DNA from 2 places in the Anthropogastromicrobium aceti genome. Region 1 is predicted to be linked to the other one. Evidence: a T-box and tRNA genes for the amino acid it is inferred to sense, from the RefSeq annotation. Region 1 holds a T-box; the other holds one or more tRNA genes.
The links. The T-box of region 1 lies ahead of LKD48_RS14185 (valine--tRNA ligase). A T-box ahead of a tRNA ligase gene usually reads a tRNA of that ligase, here a tRNA-Val.

Region 1 (5,566 bases):
TAAGTTATTTTAACCGCACATTTCTAAAAATAACGGGAATGACTCCATCTTCGTATCGTAAGGAAATGGCTCTTATACAAAATCATGAAATATAATTGTAAGAAAATAGTCTGGATTTATAGAAATAGAAATAGTATAATATATATAGAAGTATAAGAAAAACTGAAAAAGGAGGGTTTTGCTATGAAATTAACATTTAATGGAGCTGCTCATGAAGTGACAGGAAGCTGTCATTGTCTGGAGGCATGTAATAAGAAGATTATTGTTGATTGTGGCATGGAGCAGGGACGTGATATTTATGTGAATGAAGAACTGCCGTTTCCAATTTCCCAGATTGATTATGTTTTTCTGACGCATGCGCATATTGATCACTCTGGAATGCTGCCGTATCTTTATAAAAATGGTTTTCGTGGAAGTATTTTTGCAACAAAGGCAACGACGCAGCTATGTCGAATCATGTTGAAGGATAGCGCTCATATTCAGGAGTCTGAAGCAGAGTGGAAAAACAGAAAAAATAAGAGAAGTGATGCAGAGCCGGTGGTTCCTGTCTATACTATTGAGGATGCAGAAAATGTGCTGACATATTTTGTTCCATGTGAATATGAAAAAAAGATTGATATTGCACCGGGCATTCAAATCAGGATGAGAGATGTTGGCCATTTGCTTGGGTCAGCGTCTATTGAGGTATGGTTGACAGAAGCAGGACATACAAAGAAAATTGTGTTCTCCGGTGATATTGGAAACACGAATCAGCCATTGATTAAAGATCCATCATATGTGGACGATGCCGATTATGTTGTTATGGAATCAACGTATGGAAATAGAAGTCATGATCAGGGCATTTCTCTTTTAGACTGTAAAAGCGAGTTAAAGCAAATTTTAAAGGAGACACTTGCTGCCGGCGGAAATTTAGTGATCCCTTGTTTTGCAGTTGGACGTACACAGGAAATATTATATTTTTTAAGGCAGCTTAAGGTAGATCATGAACTGCCAGAATTTGAACATACAGAAGTCTTTGTGGATAGTCCGCTTGCTGTGGAGGCTACAAATATTTTTATGACAAATACACAGGAATGCTTTGATGAGGAAGCCATGGCACTTGTGCGTCAGGGAATTAATCCGATTCGTTTTCCGGGACTTCGATTGTCCGTCAGCGTAGAGGAATCACGTGCTATCAATGAAGATCCAAAACCCAAGGTCATTCTCTCAGCATCTGGCATGTGCGATGCCGGACGAATCCGCCATCATTTAAAACATAATCTTTGGCGGCCAGAATGCACCATTTTATTTGCTGGTTATCAGGCAGAGGGAAGCCTTGGCTGCGTGCTGTTAGGCGGTGCAAAAAATATAAGACTTTTTGGAGAAGAAATTTGTGTAAAGGCACGAATTGCACGCATGACGGGAATAAGCGGTCACGCAGACAGAGAAGGACTTGTGCGCTGGGTAAGCCATATTGCACCTAAGCCAACACATGTATTTGTTGTTCATGGAGAGGATACTGTCACAGATTCATTTGCATCTCTTTTGACAACTACCTATGGGATTAATGCAACGGCACCATACACAGGAGAATCGTGGGATTTGCTGTCAGATCAAAAAATTCGTGAAGGAACAAGAGAGTATGTTAAGAAGGATTATCAGCCAAGAGAAGGCCGGATGAGTGATGTATATCGAAAACTGTTTGATGCAGCACAGCAGCTTCTTGCTATTGTAAAAAAATACAGAGAAGGTGCCAATAAAGATATTCGCCGTTTCACAGAAGATATTGAAAAGTTGTGCAGACGTTGGGATAAATAAAAATAATAAAAAGCTTGACATTGCATATTTTTGTGATATACTGTGCGTAACAATTACAGACAAAAAGCATTGACGAGGAGGAGTACATGCAGTTTCCGGATGGACAGAGAGAAATTGGTTGGTGAAAAATTTCGTGAAGGACGCATGGAAGTAGCCTTTGAGCTTTGGATCGAACAGGTATAGTTTTTATAGCTTTAGTAGACTCCAACGGAGATTCCCACCGTTATCAAGGGAAGCAATATCGGAATTAAAAATAGATTCTCGTATTGTATTGAGTGCAGAAGTATTTCTGAATCTAGGTGGTACCACGGACATGTATGTTCGCCCTGGGCGTTTGGCTCAGGGCGTTTTTTTGTCTGTGTTGGATAATCTTTATATTCAGGAGGAATCTGTAATGGAAAAAAAGTATGATTTTCAAAAGGCAGAGAAAGCATTGGAGAAAATGTGGCAGGAGAATGATATCTATCGCTATCAGAATGGAAAAGAGAGAAAAATCTTTTCAATTGATACGCCGCCGCCGACTGTAAGCGGAAAGCTTCATATTGGTCATGTATTTTCCTATACACAGGCAGAGATGATTGCGCGCTTTAAGAGGATGCAGGGATACGATGTATTTTATCCATTTGGTTTTGATGATAATGGACTGCCGACAGAGCGCTTAGTTGAGCGCGATGAGAAAATTCGGGCAAATCAGATGCCTCGAAGTGAATTTCGGGCAAAGTGTATGAAAACGATAGGAACTTACGAGGGCGAGTTTAAAGAACTGTGGAGTCGTCTGGGTTTTAGTGTAGACTGGAATTTGCAGTATCAGACAGTATCAGATCGGGCACAAAGAATTTCACAGCGCTCTTTTATTGAGCTGGCAAAGAAGAAAAAAGCCTACATGAAGACATCTCCAGTACTGTGGTGTACTGAATGCCAAACTTCAATTGCACAGGCCGAGCTTGAGACAAAAGAGTGTGAGACGGTATTTAACTATCTGAATTTTACTACACCTATTGGCAATCTCTTGATTGCGACAACAAGACCAGAACTGCTTGCTGGATGCGCCTGCATTTTTGTTCATCCAGATGATACGCGATATAAGAAGTTTATCGGTCAGAAAGCAATAGTTCCGTTATATGATTTTGAAATTCCAATTCTTGCAGATGATACTGTAGCGATGGACAAGGGAACTGGCGTAGTTATGTGTGCATCATTTGGTGATTCAGCCGACGTTGAGTGGTATCAGAAGCATAAGTTAACATCTAAGGAAGTGATTCTTGCAGATGGAACAATCAGCGAGAAGATTGATTTTATAGGGAAAATGACTGTAAAAAAGGCCAGAGCGTATATCATTGAATTACTAAAGAAGCAAAATCTTTTGGTAAAACAAGAGACGATTCGCCATATGGTTGCTGTTCATGAGCGCTGTCAGCATGAGGTTGAGTTCATTATGTCAAAACAGTGGTATATTGATGTTCTCTCAGAGAAGGACCGTTTTTTAAAGGCAGCAGATGAGATTCGATGGCATCCAGAGCATATGAAGAACCGCTATAAAATTTGGGTTGAAAACTTAAAGTGGGATTGGTGTATTTCAAGACAGCGTTATTTTGGTGTTCCATTTCCAGTATGGTACTGCAAAAAGTGTGGCAAACCGATTTTTGCAGAGGAGAGCCAACTGCCAGTAAATCCGCTTGAGCAGAGTCCATTAAAAGCATGTACGTGCGGCTGTAATGAGTTTATTCCAGAGACGGCTGTGTTTGATACATGGGCAACATCGTCAGTAACACCATTAATCAATGCACACTATAAAGAGACTGACGACATTTCGGATGAGATTTTTCCAATGGGAATGCGAAGTCAGGCACATGAGATCATTCGTACATGGGCATTCTATACTATCGTAAAGAGTCTGTATCATACAGGACAGGTTCCGTGGAAAGATATAATGATTAGTGGTTTTGTCTTGGCAAAGCCGGGAGAAAAAATTAGCAAGTCAAAAAATAATGCGTCCAATTCACCGATGATGCTGATAGAAAAACATTCTGCGGATGCGATGCGCTACTGGGCGGCAAACAGCAAGCTAGGAACAGATACATTTTTCAGCGAGGAAGAACTAAAAATTTCAAAACGGTTTTTAAATAAGCTGTACAATGCATCTAAATTTGTAATTCTTCAGTTGAATGAGTTTACACCAGAGAATGCGATGAAGGAAGAAAAAATGCTTCCGATAGATCGCTGGATCATGGAACGCGTAAATGAGACAACGATTCGCGCAGCACAGCTTCTAAACGAATTTGAGATCGGACAGGCACGCCATGAAATTGATGAGCTTTTTTGGAGCGATTTCTGCGATTTTTATATTGAAATTGCAAAAGAACGCCTTTATCAGCCACAAAAGCATGGAGAAGAAAATTGCAGGTCTGGTCAGACTGCACTGTATTACAGTCTTCTTGGAATCCTTAAGCTGTATGCGATTTATACACCGTATATGACAGACTATATCTTTCAGGAATATTATCGTCAATACGAAAAAGAGATTTCGCTGCATCAGACTATTTGGCAAACGAAAACGACACAGACAGAGTATCTTGAATTTGGCGAACATGTAAAGGCAACACTGACACAGGTAAGAAAAGATAAGACGCAAAAACAGATGTCGATGAAAGATCCTATTGAAAAGCTGACGATTACATGCCCAAAAGCGTATCGGGAATTTTATCAAAAGACACTTGGCGATCTTTATGCCTGTACGGCAGCAGAGAAGATTCAGATTCGAAGTTAAGGTTGCAGTTCACGGATAAGCTAATATTTGCACTTGTCACATTTTTGCTGATATGCTAAAATCATGGTGAAAATAAGTGGAAATTAAGTGAAAATTGAAACTATTAAATATAGAAAGGAAAGAAAAATGAGACTTATTATTGTTCGCCATGGCGATCCAAATTATGAGATTGACTCTTTGACAGAAAAAGGATGGAGAGAAGCAGAATTTCTTTCTGTTCGCATGGAAAAACAGCTGCAGAAGGAACATACCTATATTTATACATCACCGCTTGGCCGTGCAAAGGATACAGCATCCTTGACCTTAAAGAAGCTTGGTATGACAGCGACTGAGTTTAAGTGGCTTCGTGAGTTCGAGGCACCGGCGATTGATGAGGATACTGGTACTTATAAGGTTTGTTGGGATTTGCTTCCTGCTCGTTGGACAAGTGAGCCAGCATATTATGATAAGGATCAGTGGATGAACACACCATTTATGAAAAAGGCAAAGGCAGATACTGAATCAGCATGGGTGTATGATGGTCTGGATTCACTGTTAAAAAAGCATGGATATACAAGAGAGAATGGCTATTATCGTGCAGAGCATTCAAACAGGGATACGATTGTGCTGTTTTGCCATTTTGGTGTAGAGTGCGTGATGCTTGGTCATCTGCTTGGAATATCACCAGTTGTTCTTTGGCATGGGACAGCAGCGGCACCGTCTTCTGTGACAACATTGTACACAGAGGAGAGAAGAGAAGGTATTGCAAGCTTTCGTATGCAGTCCTTTGGAGATCAGTCTCATTTATATGCAGCAGATGAGCCGGCATCCTTTGCAGCACGATTTTGTGAAACATATGATAATAATGAAGAAAGACATGATTGATCGTGTACTTTTTTGACCGGGGGCAAATGCTGCCCCCGGTTTTTTATTATAAAAAGCAGCTTGACATTGAAAAAACAACATCGTATAATTACCGATGGTAACTAAATAATTATCAGCGGTAATTATATAGAAGATTAC
Region 2 (5,566 bases), on a different contig from region 1:
ATTGGAATCTTTTCAATCCACTTAGAAAGATAAGGATAAACTCCTTTCAACCATACAACACCTGCAATTCCCCAGAAAAAACAAAACAGCAAATTAATTCGTCCTCCGATATTAAACATAAAACCGCTGTAATCCCAGAAGATCTTTCCAAATACGATTTCCGTAAAAACGCTGCACAAATACTCGTATACACCGCCTAATACGGTTCCCATCGCAAAAATAAACGATGAGGAGCGATTTCTGTAATTGTACAAAAGCGATGTTGCCACCACCATTGCAAGACCCCATACAATACTAAATGGACCCCATACAACGCTGCTTCTGCTCATCCAGTACCCCATCGTGATACGGCAAAATATAGTCTCTATCAAATCGCCTGCAAATGCACCTATAAAAAACAATAATACAAGCTTGTAAAAACTGCAGCCTTCAGCAAAAACGGTTATTTTTTCCTTCTCTACGCGTTCTCCCTCATTGATCGCAGGATATGCTTTTTCCACACGCATAAGGATATGCTTTTCAAGCCATCTTCCAAATCGTTTTTTTCTGCTATAGAGTTCGTGATCAATCTTTTGAATCGTATCATTTCTCTTTACACTGCCGCGAATGATATATGTAGATCCCAAAATATCAACTATTAACACACCAAGCAGTGCCCACAATGTAATCTGCATCATAAATGATGGTACCATATGATAAAATTTCATCAAAACAGGTGTTACAAACTTAACTGATAAAACGCCTAAGATACCCCATACAATAGAATACTGCAGACAGATGTATCCATCAAGATTCCATCTTTTAGAAGAATAGTCCCACCATTTTTTATGATCCAATTTTTCAAGAATCTTTGCTGTAAACCACTCAAGAAGTGTACTAACTCCCGCACAGCCCAGAAACAAAATCGGTACCTCATCAAACAATTCTGGAAAGCCAATTGTTATAATTACTGCTGCAATGCCGTATACAATACAAAGTGGGCTGTTTAGCATACCTCTGTTCATAAATTTTCGGTATTTTAAGACACAAAAACATGTCTCCGCAATCCATCCCAAAAATGAATATACGAAAAAGAGCCAAAGACACCCGAATAAATCAAGTCCTCCCATTATTTTCCAGTTATCCTTTCAAATTTTCAATTCCTAAAGATCAGTATAGATCAATTTTTACAGCCGCCACAGCCACCGCAGCCAATCGTACCGTCCATATAAAATTCTGGCTTATCAATTAAGCAGACTGCCTGTGAAGAGATGCCCTCTCCTGTTCCTGTAAAGCCTAGTCCTTCTTCTGTTGTTGCCTTAATGTTTACCTGATCGAGTTCAAGATGAAGTGCCTCTGCAATATTTGCTCTCATCTGCTCACGATATCCGGCAAGCTTCGGTCTCTGTGCAATAACAGTTGCATCTATATTGCTGATGTAGTAACAATTTTCCTCAAGAAGTTCTCCTACTCTTTTTAGCAATTCTATGCTTGATGCTCCCTTATATGCCGGATCCGTGTCTGGAAAATGCTGACCAATATCTCCAAGTGCAGCCGCACCAAGCAGCGCATCCATTATTGCATGAAGCAGCACATCTGCGTCAGAATGACCAAGAAGTCCTTTTTCATACGGAATCTCTACACCGCCTAAAATCAGTTTGCGTCCCTCAACGAGGCGATGCACATCATATCCCATACCAACTCTCATATCAAATCTCCTTACCTTTCTTTATGTTAAGGGCAAAATGTTTTTGACTCCTTTGATACCAGATTTCTAACCTTTTGACCCTGATATTATTATCATATCACGACTCACTTTTATTTTCCACGCAGAATCTATAAAAATTTTCGGAATTTTTTGAAAAATTTGCTTGACATTTTCTTTGATATGCGCTATACTTCTCTTCGTCAAGGGGTCTTAGCTCAGCTGGGAGAGCATCTGCCTTACAAGCAGAGGGTCATAGGTTCGAGCCCTATAGGCCCCATCTTGGCGGAATAGCTCAGCTGGCTAGAGCACACGGTTCATACCCGTGGTGTCGAGAGTTCAAATCTCCCTTCCGCTACTGACTACAAGGATCGCGCAAGTGGTCCTTTTTTTGTGTCATAAAATTTCATCCCACAAAAAACACAAAAAAGGAGAGTCTTAATAATAACTCTCCTTTTCCCCCAAAAAATTATTAGCTAAATCCAAAGAAGCGCTGTGCCAAACCATATCCCCTGCATACAATCGCTCTTCCGACCTTACCTGGAAGATTTAGTGCAATTCCCTGAGCACTAAAACGAAGATGACGCCACATAGTTTGATTTTCTTTTTTCATATAACTCCAAAGTGCTTCCTTTTTTTGTTTTGAATCCTCTGTGTTAATTAACGCATAATGAACTGTAGTTACCGTACACATAATCTGCAGATAGCTATATAAATAGCTGCGCAGCTTTTTGTTGCTGATTTTTTCAAGATCAAATGCATCAAAGATGATGCGATTGACGCGATCCTGCTGGTCGATTCGCTTCATCATAACCTGCTGATTAACAGACTGATCTTCTCTTCCCGTATAGTACATATAAAAATCTACATCCAGATAGTACATAACGCGCACATATGGAAATGGCTTGTATACATAAATATTATCAACATAGAATGTATGCTTTGGAAGCGTCAGGTTAATTCCCTTTAACAGACTGGTGCGGTATATTACTGCATGCATCAAAAGATAATGACCTGTCTGGAACTTACCTATTTCTTTCCAGCTAAAGAAACGTCCCCTTGGAAGTGTCTTGCGATAATCAATTGACTTCTGGCGAAGCACATCACCATTCTCGTCATGACGATCGTAAACAAAATTGGAAATCAGCATATCAAGCTCATGATTTTTTTTGACAATACGGCGTAAAAAATCAAGCACCTGCTTATAAGCTTCTGGTGCAAGGCTATCATCACTGTCAACTACTTTAAAGAACAGACCTGTTGCATTTCTGATTCCCGTCGTTACTGCGTCTCCATGACCTCCGTTTTCCTTATGAATTGCCCGCACAATATTCGGATATTTTCTCTCATATTCGTCCGCAATTTCTGCTGTACGGTCTGTTGATCCGTCATCCACGATCAAAATCTCTACCTCATCACCACCCGGAAGCAGCGTTGCCATGCAGCGATCCAAATATGCCTCTGAATTATAGCTTGGAACTGTTATTGTTAAAAGTTTCATCATAAATACCTTTCTGTAGCCTAGCAGCATATGCTGCAGTGCAAATTTTCCTGTACAAATACCATACAAGGTGATTATATACAATTTTTCAGGCTACTGCAAGGTCTTTTTGTCAAATACAAAAGTTACTGTTCATGAAAGCCCCTCGGTGCAATAGTTTCCGGCTTATTCGTGAATTGTAATATACACAACTCCTGCAGCTGTTCCTGCAAAACCAATGATGCAGGCAGCCACTGCATATGTCTGCAAATAGCTGCTAAGCCATGTGCTTTGCTGTACAAGAATGGATATGAGGTTGGCTGATACATGCAAAATAATTGGTGCTGTAAGCTTTGCGAACCGTTCATATGTCCAAACAAGAAGTGCTCCTAAAATAAATGCGTACAGTGCCTGAAGCAGATTGCCATGAACTGCGGCAAAAATCAAAAGCGCTGCCAAGGCTGACGGCCCCACACTAAGCCACGTACGCATTCTTCTGTAAAGGATACCGCGAAATAAAAGTTCCTCTGCCACTGGTGCTGCAATGCCAACTACAAGTATCTGAAGCCACAGCTTGTCTGAATAAAGTGCCTTTGCTACGTTTTTTGCATCTTCTTCTCTGATTGTCTTTAACCCAGTTAACTCAAACAGCATATTAACGCCAATACAGGCACATATTCCAATGATAATCATGATGATTGCAGAATAAAGTGATAGCTTCTTGCCTTCCCAGCGAATCTGTTTGGAATCTTTGTAAAATAAAATTCCCATAATTATAATACAGGACACTTTTTCAATCAGATTTGCCATCAGACCGCCGTTTGGATAAAGACCTAGCACTGCCATTCCTATAGCCATATAGATGACGAGCGGATAGATCAAATTGATCAGTCGCCTCGACAATGGTTGATATCTCATTTTTTATTTCCTTTTCTTATTTTTTCTTCCCGTTTTTTCTGATCTGCTTTTTTCATGCGAGCACGAAAAGCCTCTTCTGACTGCCGCTTTTGCTGCGCTTTTGACACAGCAAGAGCTACTGCCTGTTTTTTCTCCTCAAAGGCTATTTTTTTCTCTTCAACGGCCTCCTGCACTAGCTGTTTTCGCTCCTCTGCTGCCAGTCTCCGTTCTTCTGCTGCCGCTTCTGCCGCCAATTTTCCCTCTGCTACAGCATCCGCCACTGCCTGCTTCTTCTCTTCTACACTCTCCTGTACAGCCTCTGCCTGTGCCTTTAGCTTCTCTGCAAATTTCTTAGAATTGATTTCTAAGTTCGGATATGCCTCTCCGATACGGCGAAGCAGTACCGGATCCTCGCGAAGAAGTTGGCGCACCTTTGTGCTGACTTCCTCAGAATTATCTGCTTCTACACCATCAATTTCCTTTTTAACAAGATTAAATGCAATATGTGATACAATATTATCCCAGATCATCAGCATAACAATTGCACCTGACAGCGTATAAAGAATCCACTGCGGAATGGCATGAATCCATTTCATCAAAACTGGATCAATCAGCTTTACAATTGCCACACCTCCAATTCCAAATAATACCAAGTTTCCAATCCAAATACGGCCATGCAGATTCATTGGCTTTTGGCTGTAATCCCACCAGCGCGCATGGAACATTTTTTCCATGTACCAGCTGACAAAATATTCTAGGACTCCGCAGAGTACAAAAGACGCCAAAAACGTCACAATATAGCTTGCATTTCCAATCAGTCCACCAACTAAAACTGTTACAACAACGGCACCTGAGCCATAAATCGGACAATATGGACCAATTAAAAATCCACGGTTAATAAAACGGTGAAACTGTATATACTTTAATATCACTTCCATGCACCATCCGGCGACAGAATAGCAAAAAAATAGTACGATAAGCTCTGCTATTGTTTGTCTAAGCATTAAATTTTCTCCTTTCAAAACGCATAAGGGGACAATATTTCTATTGTCCCCTGGTGTCTTAAATGGTTGCGATATCGATCAGTGTCAGCTGCTCTTCTCTATTCTCAAGACTAGTAATCAATGCCTTTGCTGTATCGATTGCTGTCAGTACATTTACACCTGTCTCGATTGCATTTCTACGGATAATAAAACCATCATGGCTGTGCTCTGCGCCCTGTGTTGGTGTATCAATGACAAGATCAATCTGATGGCCAAGAATCAAATCAAGAAGATTCGGTGAATCCTGCTCCAGCTTGCTTATATAAAGTGTATCCACTCCCTTTGCACGAAGTGCTGCTCCTGTTCCCTTTGTCGCATAGATCTCGTAGCCAATTGCCTTGAAACGTCTTGCAATATCTACGATCTCTTCCTTATCATCATCGCGAACTGTAATAATCATCTTCTTATACTTTGGAAGATGGAAGCCTGCACCAAGGAAAGCCTTATAAAGTGCCTCGTTAA

Region 2: it encodes a tRNA-Val, which carries the amino acid that the T-box ahead of LKD48_RS14185 (valine--tRNA ligase) is inferred to sense. The anticodon was not compared.

What each region holds. Positions count from the first base shown of each region.
Region 1 covers NZ_JAJEQN010000048.1:10,167-15,732, reverse strand. Annotated here, with positions in the region: gene LKD48_RS14195 (AraC family transcriptional regulator) at 1-95, shown strand, start outside; gene LKD48_RS14190 (MBL fold metallo-hydrolase RNA specificity domain-containing protein) at 184-1,797, shown strand; T-box leader at 1,858-2,129, shown strand; gene LKD48_RS14185 (valine--tRNA ligase) at 2,192-4,564, shown strand; gene LKD48_RS14180 (histidine phosphatase family protein) at 4,691-5,428, shown strand.
Region 2 covers NZ_JAJEQN010000014.1:23,879-29,444, forward strand. Annotated here, with positions in the region: gene LKD48_RS07110 (putative ABC transporter permease) at 1-1,109, opposite strand, end outside; gene ispF (2-C-methyl-D-erythritol 2,4-cyclodiphosphate synthase) at 1,160-1,687, opposite strand; tRNA gene LKD48_RS07120 (tRNA-Val) at 1,892-1,964, shown strand; tRNA gene LKD48_RS07125 (tRNA-Met) at 1,969-2,042, shown strand; gene LKD48_RS07130 (glycosyltransferase family 2 protein) at 2,157-3,185, opposite strand; gene LKD48_RS07135 (CPBP family intramembrane glutamic endopeptidase) at 3,351-4,082, opposite strand; gene LKD48_RS07140 (putative ABC transporter permease) at 4,079-5,065, opposite strand; gene carB (carbamoyl-phosphate synthase large subunit) at 5,124-5,566, opposite strand, start outside.